Regions from separate parts of the Micromonospora sp. NPDC049089 genome, predicted to be linked through region 1. Evidence: riboswitches for the same ligand, from Rfam matches in the RefSeq annotation. Region 1 holds a riboswitch; each other region holds the start of a gene.

Region 1 (3,779 bases):
GTGCCCGGCGTGCTTGTCGTGCCCGGAATGCTTGTCGTGCGGCACGGGTTCGGCGTGTCGCGGTCGGTCGGGGTCGGGCGGTGACGGAGCGGGCATGGCTCCAACATGCCGCCCCGGAGACCGCCGCGCGAGCGGTTCGGCCGCCCGACACTCCGCCACGACCTGCAACCCCCGGATGGGCTGGCTAGCATCTCCCCCGATGGCCCTCCGAATGCCGCTGCACAGTCGGGCACCGGCGCCGCCACGTCGTGGCGGTGCCCCCAGCCGACCGGGCCGAGCACTGACCGTCCGTGATCAAGCGGTCGTCAGGCAGCGATCCGCCCCGCCGTCCGCCGCGTTTCCACCGCAACGGTGAACCGCCCGGCCCGCTGACCCGTATCCCGCACCGGATCGTTGGGAGTCTCACCTTGGCCGCCGACCACACTCACCCCGCTCCGTCCGCCCCGCCTCGGGTGCGACGGATCCTCGTCGTGACTGTGGTACCCCTCTTCGTCGCCACCGTGCTGGCCGCGGTGCTGCTCTGGCCGCGCGGCGGGTCACCGCAGACCGATGGTGGTGCGGACGTGCCGCGCTACCCCGGCACTGTCACCCGGGTGGTGAGCGAGCCGTGCCCGCCGGCGCCGTCGGTCCCCGAGGGCACACCGAGGGTCGGCGATGGGCGGTGCGGCACTGTCGACGTGCGGGTGGACGACGGGCCGACCGCCGGCCAGCAGGTACGGACTCCGGTGCCCGACGGGCCCGGCGCACCCCGGGTCGAGGTCGGCGACGAGGTCGTCCTGGTCGAGCTGGCCGACCCGACCGATCCCACCACCAGCAACTGGAACATCGCCGAGCACCAACGCGGCACCCCGATGGTGTGGCTGGCGGTGATCTTCGCGGCCGCGATCGTCGCGTTCGGTCGGTGGCGAGGTCTGGCCGCGCTCGCCGGGCTGGCCGCCAGCTTCGCCATCCTGCTCACCTTCGTGCTGCCGGGCATCAGCGCCGGCAGGTCACCGCTGCTGGTGGCGGTGGTCGGCGCGGCCCTGATCATGTTCGTGGTGCTCTATCTGACCCACGGGGTCACCGCACAGACCTCGGTCGCGGTGCTCGGCACCCTGGGCAGCCTGGTCCTGACCGGCGTGCTCGCCACCATCGCCACGGCCGCGACCCACCTCACCGGCTTCGGCAGCGAGGACGCCACCACCCTGTCGATGTTCCAGGGCGACGTGGACCTGCACGGACTGCTGCTCGCCGGAATCATCATCGGGTCACTCGGGGTGCTCGACGACGTGACGGTCACCCAGGCGGCCACCGTCACCGAACTGGCGAACGCCAACCCCGGGCTGACCCGGTTGCAGCTCTACCGTGCCGCCACCCGGGTCGGTCGCGCGCACATCGCCTCCACTGTCAACACCATCGTGCTGGCGTACGCGGGTGCCTCACTGCCCCTGCTGCTCCTGCTCACTGCCGACTCGCGGCCGATCGGGCAGATCCTCACCAGTGAGTTCCTCGCGCAGGAGATCGTCCGCAGCGCGGTCGCCACCCTCGGTCTGATCGCCGCCGTACCACTGACCACCGGGCTGGCCGCGGTGGTCACCGCCGCCGGGCGCGCCGACGCCTCAGCGCTCACCGACGCCTCAGCGCCCACCGACGCTCCCGCGCCCCGGCCCCAGCCGGACCGCAGCGAGGCACTGGCCGCACTCAGCTCACCGCGAACGGCCGGCTCCGACGAACCGGACCGGACGCGGACCGCACCCCCACCCGAGGCCACCGACCGGTGGCCGAAGTCGAACAGGAGCACGGATACGGCATGGTGACACTCCTCAGCGTGACCAGATCGGGCATCCACCCTGAGAACCCCGTCACTGGTCACTCAACGCTATGGCGAAATGACGCTTTTGGTCGGCATCCAGGCGTAGCTCAGCCGGTCGACTCTCGGGTAACCTCGCTGCCGGTTACCGATGAAGGCGCGAAGCGGCGCCTGCGGTGCCACCGCCCAATCGCCAACCGGCGAGCCGGGGACCCAGGTACCTGGGGTGAATCCGCATCAGCGGTAGGGGCCACTTCCGCCCCGAACCCGTCAGCTAACCCGGTCGGCGGTCGACGGAAGGGAACATTGTGACGGCACCCCTACGCCGCTGGTTGACACCCGTGGTGGCCGTGATCGCCGCACTGACCGTGTTCGCCGGGCCGTTCCCGGCGCACGCCGCCCCGACGAACCCCACACCGTCCGGGCACGAGGAGGACGGCGAGCCCAAGCTGCTCAACGACGTCATCGAGCAGGCCAACCGTGACTACTCCGCCGCGAAGTCCAAGCTGGACAAGTCCAAGAAGCGGCAGAGCGAGTTGGCGGCGGAGGTCAACCGGGCCAAGGCCGAACTGGACGCGTTGGCCCCGCAGGTCGGGCAGATCGCCGCCCAGGCGTACCGGACCGGCCGGATCGGCGCGGTCGCGATGCTGCTGGAGAGCGACGCGCCCGACTCGTTCGTCCAGCGCGCCGGGCTGCTCGACGAGATCAACATGGTCAACGAGAAGAAGCTCTCCGAGGTCAACGAGGTGAAGTCCCGCGCCGAGCAGGCCAAGCTGGCCCTCGACACCGAGGTGCGCGAGCAGCAGAAGCAGACCGCCCTGATGGCGAAGCGCAAGAGCGAGGCCGACAAGGCGCTCTCCCTCGTCGGCGGCAAGGGTTTCACCGGCGGCCTGGTGGATGCCACCTCCAAGGTCGCGAAGATCGGCCCGGGTCGCACGGCCGACGGGGACTGGAAGGCCCAGTCGTGCAGCGAGAACGACCCCACCACCTCCGGCTGCATCACGCCGCGCACGCTGCACGCGTACAAGGAGGTCAAGGCGGCCGGCTTCAACCGGTTCGTCGGCTGCTACCGCCCCGGCGGGCCGTGGGAGCACCCGAAGGGCCGCGCCTGCGACTGGTCGCTACAGAAGAGCGGGTTCTCCCCGTGGCACAACAACGACACCAGGACGTACGGCAACAACGTCGCCGCGTTCCTCATCCGTAACGCCGACCGGCTCGGCATCTACTACGTGATCTGGAACCGGCAGATCTGGTTCCCGGCCACCGGCTGGAGTTCGTACAGCGGGCCGTCGAACCACACCGACCACGTTCACATGTCGCTGCTCTGACCCGCCCGATCTCCGTCGAGGGCCGTTCCGCGTGACGCGGAGCGGCCCTCGTCGCGTCAGACGGTGGCAGGCGCGGCCGGGTCGGTCGATTCGGCCGGGGTCGTGAAGCCGGCCGGCACGGCGGCCACCTGGCGTACCGCTCCGGCTGCCAGTCGGTAGGACACGCCCACCACCGCGCACCGCCCCCGCGCCACCTCGTCGGCCAGCACGGGCGACTGCCCGAGCAGCGTCTCGACGGTCTGTGCGATGTGGATGTCGACGATGCCGTCGATGTCGTCCACCCCCTCGGCCGCGGCCCGGCGCAGGCTGGGCAGCACGGCGTCGACCACGGCGCGCAGATGGCCACTCGGCGCGGTACCGGTCGCGGCGGACTCCCGGGCGGCCTGCACCGCACCGCAGGAGTCGTGACCGAGCACCACCACCAGCGGGGTGCCGAGCACTGTCACCGCGTACTCGACGCTGCCGAGCACCTCGGGGCCGGCGGTGTGCCCGGCGGTGCGAACCACGAACAGGTCGCCCAGGCCCCGGTCGAAGATGATCTCGGCAGCCAGTCGCGAGTCGGAGCAGCCGACGATCACCGCGAACGGGTGTTGCCCGTCGGCCACCGCGGCCCGGTGCCCGGCATCCTGGTTGGGGTGGCGTGGGGCGCCATCGACGAAACG
Region 2 (3,779 bases), on a different contig from region 1:
TCCAGCTCGCCGGCGGCGTCCGCGAGCTGAGCACCCTCGGTGAACGGCAACGGGCCGCCCGCGCGGCGGCCCGGGAGCGCCCCGAGGACTACCGGGACTACGCGCACGTGGTGGTGGACGAGGCACAGGACGTCTCACCGATGCAGTGGCGGATGATCGGTCGACGCGGCCGACTGGCCTCCTGGACCGTGGTGGGCGACCCCGCGCAGACCGCGTGGACCGGCGATCCGGAGGAGCTGACCCGGGCCCGCGACCAGGCGCTGGGCCGGCGTAAGCGACACGACTTCACGCTCACCACCAACTACCGCAACTCGGCGGAGATCTTCGCGGTGGCGGCGGCGGAGATCCGGCGGCTCTACCCGGACCTGCCGCTGCCGACCGCCGTCCGCTCCACCGGGGTCGAGCCGGTGGAGCTGGTGGTGCCCGCGACGGGCTTGGAGACCGCGACCGTGGAGGCCGCCGCCGGCCTGCTGGCCGAGGTGGAGGGCACGGTCGGGGTGATCACGCCGGTCCCCCGCCGGGACGAGGTCGCCGGTTGGCTGGGCGCGCTCGGCGCACCCAGGTTGCAGGTGGTGACCAGCCTGGAGGCCAAGGGCATGGAGTACGACGGGGTGGTGCTGGTCGCCCCGAGCGAGATCCGGGCGGATCCGGGCGCCGGGGTGCGCACCCTGTACGTGGCGCTCTCCCGGGCCACCCAGCGGCTCACCACCATCGACCCGACCAGCTGACGTGTGCGGACTGCCGCCGACGGAACGCCCTGCCCGTACACTTGCACACATAGCGATGTGAGCATACATTTGACCGGGTCCCGACCAGCGGCGGAAGGTGGTTCTCGTGGGCGCAGGTCATGACCACCACCATGGGTCCGTCGCCAATGCCGCACACCAGCACCGAGGTCGACTCTGGGCGGCCTTCGGATTGCTCGCCACCCTGATGGTGGTCGAAGCGGTGGTCGCACTGCACACCGGCTCGCTCGCCCTGCTCTCCGACGCCGGGCACATGTTCACCGACGTGCTCGGCATCGGGATGGCGCTCGCCGCCATCACGGCGACCCGGCGGGCCACCGGCGACCCGCAGCGCACCTTCGGGCTCTACCGGCTCGAGGTGCTCGCCGCGCTGGCCAACGCCGTCCTGCTCTCCGGCGTCGCGATCTACGTGGTGGTCGAGGCGATCCGCCGCTTCGGTGACCCGCATGAGGTCATCGCCGGCCCGATGCTCGCGGTGGCCGTGCTCGGCCTGCTCGCGAACATCGCCGCGTTCGCGCTGCTGCGCGCCGGAGCCCGGGAGAGCATCAACCTCCAGGGCGCCTACCTGGAGGTGCTCGGTGACCTGCTCGGCTCGGTCGGCGTCATCGGCGCGGCGCTGCTCATCACCGTCACCGACTGGTGGTGGGCCGACCCTCTGGTCGCGGTCGCCATCGGCGTGTTCATCCTGCCGCGCACCTGGCGGCTGGCCCGCGCCGCTATCCGCATCCTGGTGCAGGCCGCCCCGGAGCACCTCCAGGTGACCGCCGTGCACGACCGGCTCGCCGCCGTCCCCGGTGTCGTCGAGGTGCACGACCTGCACGTCTGGACGCTCACCTCGGGCATGGAGGTGGCCTCCGCCCACCTGACCATGGCACCGGGCGCGGAGGTCGGCGCGGTGCTCACCGCGGCACGTACGGCCCTGCACGACGACTTCCGCATCGAACACGCGACATTGCAGATCGAGCCCGGCGCCGCTTCTGGAGCCTGCGGCTCCATCGAATGGTGACCGGTTCGTCGATTTCCGTGGTGACGTACGCACCGTCCGTCACATCGGCTGCAGCGGCCCCACCCGCACCGGTAGGCTCGGTCCCGGCCGTCACCAGGCGGCGCCCTCCCGGCGCCGGTGGCGGTCGCCGCCTAATCGCCCAACTGGGCGAACCGGGGAACCATGTTCCTGGGGTGTATCCGCGTCAGCGGTAGGGATCTTCCGTCCCGAACCCGTCAGCTAACCCGGTCGGCGGCTGACGGAAGGACATGCGCAGTGGCACCAGCACGACCACCCGCCGCCCGACTGGCGGCCCTGATCGTCGCGATGTTCGCCCTCGGCGTCGCGCTTCCGGCCGGCACCGCCTCGGCCGCTCCCCCGACCGGCCTGCGAGCCGCCGCACCCGACTCCGACGAGGAGGGCGGCACCCCGGCGTTGCGAGCCCAGCTCGATGCGGCCAGCAAGGGCTACCTGGACGCGAAGCGCGCCCTGGACACGTCAGTGCAACGGCAGAAGCAGCTCGGCACCCAGTTGAAGACCATCGAGGTCGAGATCGACCAGCGCAACGGCAAGGTCGGCGAGATCGCCGAGGTCGCCTACCGCACCGGCCGGCTGGGTGCGGTGTCGGCGCTGCTCAACAGCAACACCCCGGAAGGCTTCATGGACCGGGCGGCCGCGCTGGACGCGGTGGCGGCCAACGAGGACCGGGTGCTGCGCGACCTGCTGGACACCAAGGACAAGGCCAACCGCACCCGGGTCGCCCTGGACGGCGAGATCAACGAACAGCGCAAGCAGGTCGCGGTGATGGCCAAGCGCAAGGAGCAGGCCGAACGGGCCCTGAGTGTGGCCACCACGCCCAAGCCGCAGACCACCGCCGACGCCGGCTCCAACCGGGGCACCTCCAGCGCCAACGCGAAGGCCGCACCGCGCAACTCCGACGGCTCCTGGCCCTCCGAGTCGTGCAGCGTCAACGACCCCACGCCGGCCAACGGCTGCATCACCCCGCGCACCCTGCACGCGCTCAACCAGGCCAAGGCCGCGGGATTCACCCGGTACGTCTCGTGCCACCGCCCCAGCGGCTCGGGTGAACACCCGAAGGGCCGGGCCTGCGACTTCGCGGCGCAGAAGAACGGCTTCGGCGGCGACGCCACCGGCGGCGACAAGACGTACGGCAACAACCTGGCCGCGTACTTCATCCGCAACGCGGACCGGCTCGCCGTGCTCTACGTGATCTGGTACAGGCAGATCTGGCTGCCCAGCAGCGGGTGGAAGTCGTACAGCGGGGCGGGCGGCGACCCGTCCAGCGACCACACCAACCACGTACACCTGTCGGTCTACTGACCGACGCGTCGTGATGCCTGTGAGCCACTGGATGGCTCACAGGCATCACGTGCGTCAGGGGCCGGGCTACGTCACCGGGCGTACCCCTGATGTCGTCGCTCGTCGGACGACCCGGCGGTGGCCGGCGGGCAGCATCGCGGTATGCCTCGGATCCGACCCACCACCCGCAAGGCGCTGCTCACCCTGCACCTCGTCACCTCGCTGGGCTGGCTCGGCGCCGACCTGGTGCTGCTCACCCTCGGCGTCGCCGTGCAGCGGGGCGCCGATCCGGCGGTGGTCTATCCGGTCACGGCTCTGGTCGGCACGGTGCTGTTCGCGCCGCTGAGCGTCCTGGTGTGGTTGATCGGAGTCGCCAGCTCGCTGCTCACCCCGTGGGGCCTGCTGCGCCACCGGTGGGTGCTGGTCAAGCTCGTGATCACCACGGTGATGGTCGGGCTGGTGCTGTTCCTGCTCACCCCGAATCTGCGTCACGCCGGAGCGGTCGGCGCCGCCCTGCCCGCCCGCGATCGCGCCGACCTGGTCATCGCGCCGGCGGTGTCGACCAGCCTGATGGTCATCGCGACAGTGCTCTCCACCTACAAGCCGTGGGGCCGACGTCCCACCACCCGCCCGACCCGCAAGAGCGCGCCAACCCCGATCTAACGCGCCCGCCCCGCCCTACGCGCCCGCGATCTTGCACTTACTACGCCGACATATGGGTTCCATCC
Region 3 (3,779 bases), on a different contig from region 1:
CCTGACCGAACTGCTCGTCGCCGACCGGGCCCGCACCGGCCGCCAGCACGTGGTCGGCGCGGCGGCTCGGGAGCTGAGCCTGACCGAGTGCGTCAACTCCGCCGACGCGCTGGTCTCCGACGTGTCCGGAGTGATCTCGGACTTCCTCTACTCCGGCAAGCCGTACGCGGTCACCGACATGGGCGACGAGGGCGACCGGTTCGTGGAGCGGTTCCCGCTGGCCGGGTCGGGTTACGTGCTGCGTCGGGACATGTCCAACGTGGACGACGTGCTGACCGCACTGCTGGACACCGACCCGCTGGCCGAGGCCCGCTGGGCCACCCGCCGCCGCTACCTGGGTGACTTCCCGGCCGAGTCGTACGCCGAGGCGTTCCTGGCCGCCGCCCGCCGGGAGCTGGCACCGGCCGAGGCGCTCACCGCGACCGCACCGGCATAGCCGCTCAGCGGTAAGGATCCAGCAGCGCCAGCACCGCCGCCGGGTCCTCCACGTGCGCGTTGTGTCCGAGACCGGGCAGCGTGGCGACCGGTACGCCGTACTCCTTGAGCTGTTCGTCGGTGACCATCGGGTCGTTCTCCCCGCGCGCCAGCACCACCGGCACGTCGGTCGCCGCCAGCAGCGCGGCCAGATCGGGCTCGCCGACGGCGAAGGCGGCCGGGTCCATGGCGAGGCGCCACCGGCCGTCGACCTGGCGCAGCCCGGCTTCCACCACCGGGTGGTCCGGCGGGACCAGACCGGTGAGCCCGGCGACCCGCAGGTAGCGGCGAGCCGCCTCGGTGCGGGTGGCGAACCAGCTCACCGGTCGGGCGGCGAGCTCGGCGGCGCGGGTCAGCTCGGCGGGTGACCAGAGTGCCTTGATGCCCAGCCCGACCACGGCGTCCACCGGCGTTCCGGCGTCGCGGGCGGCCAGCGCCAGGCCGACCACCCCACCCAGCGAGTGCCCGAGCACGACCAGCCGGTCGTCGGGGACGAGGGCCCGCGCGATCTGCTGAGCGAAGCCCGCGAAGGAGTACGACGGCAGCGGCGACGCCCAGCCGTGGCCGGCGAGGTCCGGTGCCAGCCACCGCCCGGGCCAGTGCTGCTCAAGGTACGGGGCCCAGGGCAACCACACGTCCCCGGTCGTTCCCATCCCGTGCAGCAGCAGCAGGACCGGCCCGCGGCCGGTGTGACCACCCGTTTCATCCACCACGGCCGCAGTCTCCCACGGTTCACGGTCGGGTACGAGGGCCGTCGATGGCGGGCCGGGCGGACAAACGCCGCGGGCGCCGGCCCCTTGTGGGAGACGGCGCCCGCGGCGGTCAGGTGCCCGGGTCAGGCGGAGTAGCCCCGGCTGGTGATCCAGTTGGCCAGGTCGATCGTGGTGATCCAGTACGACGGGTCGGCCGGGTTCGCCGAGTCGGCGATCCGCACGGTGCGACCGTTGTCCTTGTAGCCCACCACGGCGATGTAGTGCCCACCGCCGTAGGAGTGCCACCCGCCGTCGGTGTCGACGGCGTCCCCGACGACGTTGGCCACCACGCCCCGGCCGTCGGTGACGGCCTTCACCACGTCGGCCTGGAGCCGGTCCATCTGGGCCGGGCTGGGCGTGCCGGGGAACATCCGGGTCCGGTACGGGGAGCCCTTCACCTCGGCGTTGAGCACCCGGGTGGTGTCCTCGGCCGAGTTGGTTCCCATCTCGGTGGTGCCCAGTTCGGCGCCGAGCTCTTCCTGGGTGCGGTCGATGCCGGCGGCGCTGAGCGCGTTCCGGGTGGCCGCCGGGCCGCAGTTGTAGTAGGTGTTCTGCGCCTCGTAGTCGTAGTCGAGCACCTTCGTCGCGGGGGGCTTCGGCGGCGTCGGCTTACGGGTGAGGTCGGGGTTGCTCTTGGCCTTGGCGGCGGGCGACGCGGCGCTGGTGGCCGGGGCGGCCGTGGTCGGCGCGGCGCTGGCCGAGGGGGACGCGTCCCGAGCCTCACTGCGGGAGGCGGCGACGTCGCTGCGCATCTCGGCGACGGTGGTCGCGGTGCGCTGGCCGGCCGGGGCGTCGTCGGCAGTGGTGAGCAGGGCGCCGGTGGTGGTGGCGATCGCGAGGGCTGCGGCGGAGGCGGCGACGATCTGGTACGGGCGCTCGGTGGCGAGGCGACGGAGCTGGCGCTGCAGGGTGTGCTTCACGGGGTCCTCCACGGATCGGGGGGAGAGCGGCACACCGGGGCCGGACCGGTATCCGGGCAGGCGCCAGCGCGCGGACAGTGGTCCGCGGGTGTGAACCGCTCAGGGGAACGCCCGGATCGGCCGGGCGGGAAAGGCGATGACCCGGGGGTCAGCTCACCGTCACGCGACGAATGAGCGGGTGCACCGCCGCGCCGTGGAGGCGAGGGAACAACCGAGGGGTGGAAAGGTGCTGCACGAGGATGGGACTCCTTCCGACACCGCCTACCGGGTTAGCTGACGGATTCGGGCGGGAAGACGCCCTACCGCGGGCCGTGGCTCGCGGATTCACCCCGGACTTACTGGTGGGTCCCCGGTTCGTTGATCACGATTAAGCGGGTCGATGCGGCGTCGCGTCTTGCGATCGGTTACCGCACCGGACGGGACGACACTACTGGCGTCTCAACGCCCTGCCAAGCCAGGTTCACCTGCGTAAACCCCAATTGGCGCCACAATTTCTGCGCGTAATGCCGATGATGTGACTCGATGGGACAACCAGTTACGGCGACGCCTACGGGCGACAACCGGACAGGCCGCAAAGAACGCGGCCACAATCGTGGGAACAATCCCGTCGATCGCGTCGGACGTCCGATTTCTCGATCGGGTGACCGGCCTCACATAACGGATTGGGCTCAACCCACCCGGGCCGGGCGCCACAGTGCCACGACGGCGGGACGCAACGCCCCGGCGACCGTGCGGCGCGCGGGGACCAGGGTCGGGCGGAGCCGGGCCGCCGCCGCGTACGCCTCCTCGGCGAGGGCACGAGCCGACTCGGCGGCCAATTCCGCGTCGCGCCAGGCGACCCGCTCACGGTCGGCGGCCACCTGGTAATCGGTCGACCGCGCATCCCGGATCACCCGGCTGATCAGCACCTCCTGCTCGACCGGGTGTCGCCGGGGATCCCAGCCGCGCCGGTGCCCGAACACGTCGCCGAGCTGCGCCATGGTCAGGTCGCCCCGCCAGTACGCCGCCATCGCCGCCCGGTGCAGATAGCGTTCCCGGGCGGCGTACTCGGCGGGGGTGTGCGGGGTCTGCGGGGTGGGCAGTGCCCCCGCGCCAGCGAAGCGACGCGCGGCGGCGTCCGCCTCGTCGTACCCGATCCAGGCCTGCTCCAGCTGTTCCTGAGCGGTCAGCCAGGCGGCACGCCGCCGCTTGGCGGTGGTGGCCGCGCGGGCCGCGGCAACGGCCACCTCCTCGGCGTAGCGGCGCCTGTCGACGGCCTCGGCGGCGGCCAACTCCTGGGCGGTGGGCCCGGCCGGGACCGGGTCGCCGGTCGGCCGGGCCCGTTCGGGGCGGGCGGCCAGCACGGTGAGCAGGCCCAGGGTCAGCAGGAACAGCGTCGACCAGATGGCGGCGGCCCGCGGCACCTCGGTCACGAACTGGTAGAAGACGACGGTCTCCATGGTCGGCACCTCGGGGAGAGAGCAGTGCGATGGAAAGCCGCGCCGACCAGCGGGCCACGGCGGGCCACGGGTCGGCGGGTCAGGGAGCGGGTGGGTCGACAGGGCGCGGCGGCGGGACGGTCGTCCCGGTGGCTCAGCGCCCGGGTGGGGCCCGGGAAGCCCGACCGCTCGCACTGTCGACGAGGGGCAGCCGG
Region 4 (3,779 bases), on a different contig from region 1:
GCTCGCCTCGACGCTCGAGGTCATCTCGCTGGGTGACCAGCTCGCCGGCCGACTGGAGGGCAAGAGCTCCCTGGGCCGGCTCGGGCTGCTCACGCACTCCACCGCCGGTTTCATCGACCCGGGCTTCTCCGGCCACGTGACGCTGGAACTCTCGAACGTGGCGAACCTGCCGATCACCCTCTGGCCGGGCATGAAGATCGGGCAGCTCTGCATCTTCCGGCTCTCCTCGCCAGCCGAGCACCCGTACGGCTCGGTGGTCTACGGCTCGCGCTACCAGGGCCAGCGGGGGCCGACACCCAGCCGCGCCTGGCAGCACTGGCGCACCTGGCCCACCCGCTAGGACCAGAACGACGAGGGCCCGCCGCGAGGAGATCGCGACGGGCCCTTCGGTCACACTGGGTCAGCCTGGACGGCCGTAGCTGTGGATCGGGCCGTCGTCGACCTTCTTCATCTTGACCGGTTGACCAGCCTGCGAGGCGTGCACCACCCAGCCGCCGCCGACGTACATGCCGACGTGGTGGATGTCGCTGTAGTAGAAGACCAGGTCGCCGGGGCGCAGGTCACCCTTGCTGACGTTCTTGGTGACCCGGCTCTGCGCGGCGGCGTTGTGCGGCAGCGACACGCCGGCCTTCGCCCAGGCGGCCAGCATGAGCCCGGAGCAGTCGTACGAGTTCGGACCCTCGGCACCCCAGACGTAGGGCTTGCCGATCTGCGCGCAGGCGAACTTGACCGCGGTGCCCGCGGCACCGCCGGGGTAGCTACCCGGGCAGGGCGCCGGGCGCAGCGGACCGCCGCCGCCGCTGCCGTACACCTTCAGGCGCAGCTTCTGCAGGCGGTCGATCTCGTCGTTGATCTGCTTCTTCTTCGCCGCCAGCTGGGCTTCCGTGCGGGTCAGCTGGGCCACCATCTCGTCCAGTGGCGCCTTCTGCGCGGCCAGTTGGTCGCGCAGGTCGGCCACCTGGCGTACGTCCTTCTGCTGGTCGTGCGCGAAGCGGTCCAGCATTTCGAGCTGGCCGACCACCTCGCTGGGCGACCGGCTGCCCAGCATCGCGTTGACGGTCGAGACGTTCTCACCCATGTAGGCGCGTACGGCAAGGGCGCTGACCTTGTCCATCGCGGCGTCGACCTGGCGCTCGAGCGGAGTGATCCGGGCGGCCAGCGCGTCTGCCTGCTTGCGCTTCGCGGCGAGGTCGATGCGGGTGGCGTTGTGCCGTTCGATGACCGGTTCGAGCTTGTTCCAGTCGGCGTCGATCTGGCGCTCGATCTCGGCGACGGAGGGGTCGGCGTGGGCCGCCGTGGCACTACCGGTCAGAACGACGGCGACGCCGGCCAGCGCGGCGAGTGCGGTGGTTAAGCGGGACCAGCGTGGGCGCGGCACTATCGACGCCGGGCCGGCTGATGCCGACCGCTCGGACGACGGCCGCGGGGCATGGAGTGCCACCGGGGTTCCGTACTCCTTCTTCCTGACCGCCTACCGGGTTAGCTGACGGGTTCGGGCGGGAAGTCGGCGCCCTACCGCAGTGGCTGCGGATTCACCCCGAGGGACCTGGGTCCCCGGTTCGCTCGGAAACGACTCGGCGGTGTCGGTCCGTTACCGCCCGGGGTGGGCGGAGCTGCTGTCGGGCCGACAAATGACCAGAGTAGAGACGCCCGTTACCGATCCGCAACCCGTGCGGCCGTGACACTCCGTACGGATTGGACGAGGTCACTGACCGTGTGTGAAGAATTCTTTCCGTGCACGTCGATAGATGGAAAGGTATTGACGCGAGCTCCCGGACGGCGCGATGGTGATTTGACCTCACTCCGCGAGAATCTAGGGGGTTCGATGCACCATCCAACCCTGTCGACCGGCTGGCGCGCACTGCTCGCCGCCACCGTGGTCGCCGCCGCGACCACGGTGCCACTCTCCGTCGGCCCGGCCGCCGCCGCGCCCACCACCGACCGCCAACAGCAGTACGCCGACGCGGCCACCGAGTACGGCGTACCGGCCGTCGTGCTGCTCGGCGTCTCCTACCTGGAGTCCCGTTGGGACACCAACGCCGGCACACCGAGCACCAGTGGCGGCTACGGCCCGATGCACCTGACCGACGCGCGGCACGTGGCCGCCCTACCCGGACGCGGTCACCACGACGCCGGAGCCGAGGACCCACGCGGTGACGACTCCCGGCCGGCCCGGGTGCCCGCGCCCCGACCGGTCGAGGCGCCCGCCCCGTCCACCGCCGCGTTGCAGACCGTCGACGCCGCCGCCGCGCTGACTGGTGCCGCCCCCGAGGCACTGCGTACCGACGCGGGCCTCAACATCCGGGGTGGGGCGGCGCTGCTGAGCGCGTACCAGAGGGATCTGGGCGCGCCGGTCGGCGCGGGCACCGACCCGGCGGCCTGGTACGGCGCGGTGGCCCGCTACTCGGGCGCGGACAGCGCCGACGCCGCGGCGGCCTTCGCCGACGAGGTCTTCACCACCATCGGCGCGGGCGAAGCCCGGGTGACCGACGACGGCCAGCGGATCACCCTGCCGGCCCGCGCAGTGCGGCCCGAACGGTCCTGGCTGGACCGGCTGGGCCTGCGCCGGCTGGCCCGCCCGGACGGGGTGGAATGCCCCCGCACCATCTCCTGCGAATGGATCCCGGCGCCCTACGAGGCGTTCGACGACGGGGACTACGGCAACCACGACCTCTCCGACCGGCCCGCGCGGCAGAAGATCGAGTACATCGTCATCCACGACACCGAGGCGAGTTGGGCCACCACCCTGCAACTCGTCCAGGACCCAACCTACGTGAGCTGGCACTACTCGCTGCGCTCGGTCGACGGGCACATCGCCCAGCACGTCAAGACGAAGGACGTCGGCTGGCACGCCGGCAACTGGTACGTCAACGCGAAGTCGATCGGGTTGGAACACGAGGGCTTCGCGGCGCAGGGCACCTGGTACACCGAGGCGATGTACCGGACCTCGGCGAAGCTCGTCCGGCACCTGGCGCTGCGGCTGGGCATCCCACTGGACCGCCAGCACATCATCGGCCACGACAACGTGCCCGGCACCATCCCCTCGACAGTGCGGGGAATGCACTGGGATCCGGGCCCCTACTGGGACTGGACGCACTACTTCGACCTGCTGCACGCCCCCCGACTGGACACCGGCACCCCGGCCACCGGGCTGGTCCGGATCGACCCGGACTACACCACCAACCAGCCGGCGTTCACCGACTGCGTCACGGTGGGCGTGCCCTGCGCTCCGCGCGGTTCCTCGTCGGTGGTGCTGCGCAGCGCGCCGTCCGCTGACGCGCCGCTGGTCAACGACATCGCGCTCCGCCCGGACGGCAGCCCGAACACGATGGCGGTGTCGGACCACGGGGCCAGGGCGTCAGCCGGGCAGACGTATGCGCTGGCCGGCCGGCAGGGCGACTGGACGGCGATCTGGTACCTCGGGCAGCGGGCCTGGTTCCACAACCCGTCGTCCGCGCCGACCGCCAGTTGGACCGTCGGAGTCGTGGCGACACCGAAGCCCGGAAGAGCCACCGTTCCGGTCTACGGACGGGCGTACCCGGAGCAGTCCGCGTACCCGGACGGGGTGCCCTACCAGGCGATCACGCCGCTCCAGTACACGCTGGCCGCCGGGCAGCGGTACTCCGTCGGCGCGGTGCTGGCCGGCGAGTACTACCGGGCCAGCACGTTCGACGGCTCCTCACCCGGTGACTGGACGGTCATTCGCGGCAAGAACCGGTACGCGCAGATCCAGTTCGGCCACCGGATCATGTACGTCGACCTCGCCGACGTGCAGCTGT

What was found. A riboswitch is a leader RNA that binds a small molecule or an ion and turns the genes downstream of it on or off. The one in region 1 is predicted to bind cyclic di-AMP.
Region 2: another riboswitch for cyclic di-AMP. It lies ahead of AB0B48_RS14960 (hypothetical protein); the one in region 1 lies ahead of AB0B48_RS12785 (hypothetical protein).
Region 3: another riboswitch for cyclic di-AMP. It lies ahead of AB0B48_RS12935 (C39 family peptidase); the one in region 1 lies ahead of AB0B48_RS12785 (hypothetical protein).
Region 4: another riboswitch for cyclic di-AMP. It lies ahead of AB0B48_RS14045 (NlpC/P60 family protein); the one in region 1 lies ahead of AB0B48_RS12785 (hypothetical protein).

Annotation. Positions count from the first base shown of each region.
Region 1 covers NZ_JBEZEH010000058.1:7,009-10,787, forward strand. The annotation lists gene AB0B48_RS12780 (YibE/F family protein) at 408-1,796, shown strand; cyclic di-AMP (ydaO/yuaA leader) riboswitch at 1,963-2,093, shown strand; gene AB0B48_RS12785 (hypothetical protein) at 2,098-3,117, shown strand; gene AB0B48_RS12790 (carbonic anhydrase) at 3,174-3,779, opposite strand, start outside.
Region 2 covers NZ_JBEZEH010000073.1:3,880-7,658, reverse strand. The annotation lists gene AB0B48_RS14970 (AAA family ATPase) at 1-728, shown strand, start outside; gene AB0B48_RS14965 (cation diffusion facilitator family transporter) at 835-1,752, shown strand; cyclic di-AMP (ydaO/yuaA leader) riboswitch at 1,871-2,002, shown strand; gene AB0B48_RS14960 (hypothetical protein) at 2,059-3,072, shown strand; gene AB0B48_RS14955 (hypothetical protein) at 3,214-3,714, shown strand.
Region 3 covers NZ_JBEZEH010000059.1:7,786-11,564, forward strand. The annotation lists gene AB0B48_RS12925 (CDP-glycerol glycerophosphotransferase family protein) at 1-436, shown strand, start outside; gene AB0B48_RS12930 (alpha/beta fold hydrolase) at 441-1,187, opposite strand; gene AB0B48_RS12935 (C39 family peptidase) at 1,310-2,158, opposite strand; cyclic di-AMP (ydaO/yuaA leader) riboswitch at 2,390-2,530, opposite strand; gene AB0B48_RS12940 (hypothetical protein) at 2,815-3,585, opposite strand; gene AB0B48_RS12945 (hypothetical protein) at 3,719-3,779, opposite strand, start outside.
Region 4 covers NZ_JBEZEH010000067.1:3,871-7,649, reverse strand. The annotation lists gene dcd (dCTP deaminase) at 1-340, shown strand, start outside; gene AB0B48_RS14045 (NlpC/P60 family protein) at 401-1,441, opposite strand; cyclic di-AMP (ydaO/yuaA leader) riboswitch at 1,455-1,590, opposite strand; gene AB0B48_RS14040 (peptidoglycan recognition family protein) at 1,826-3,779, shown strand, end outside.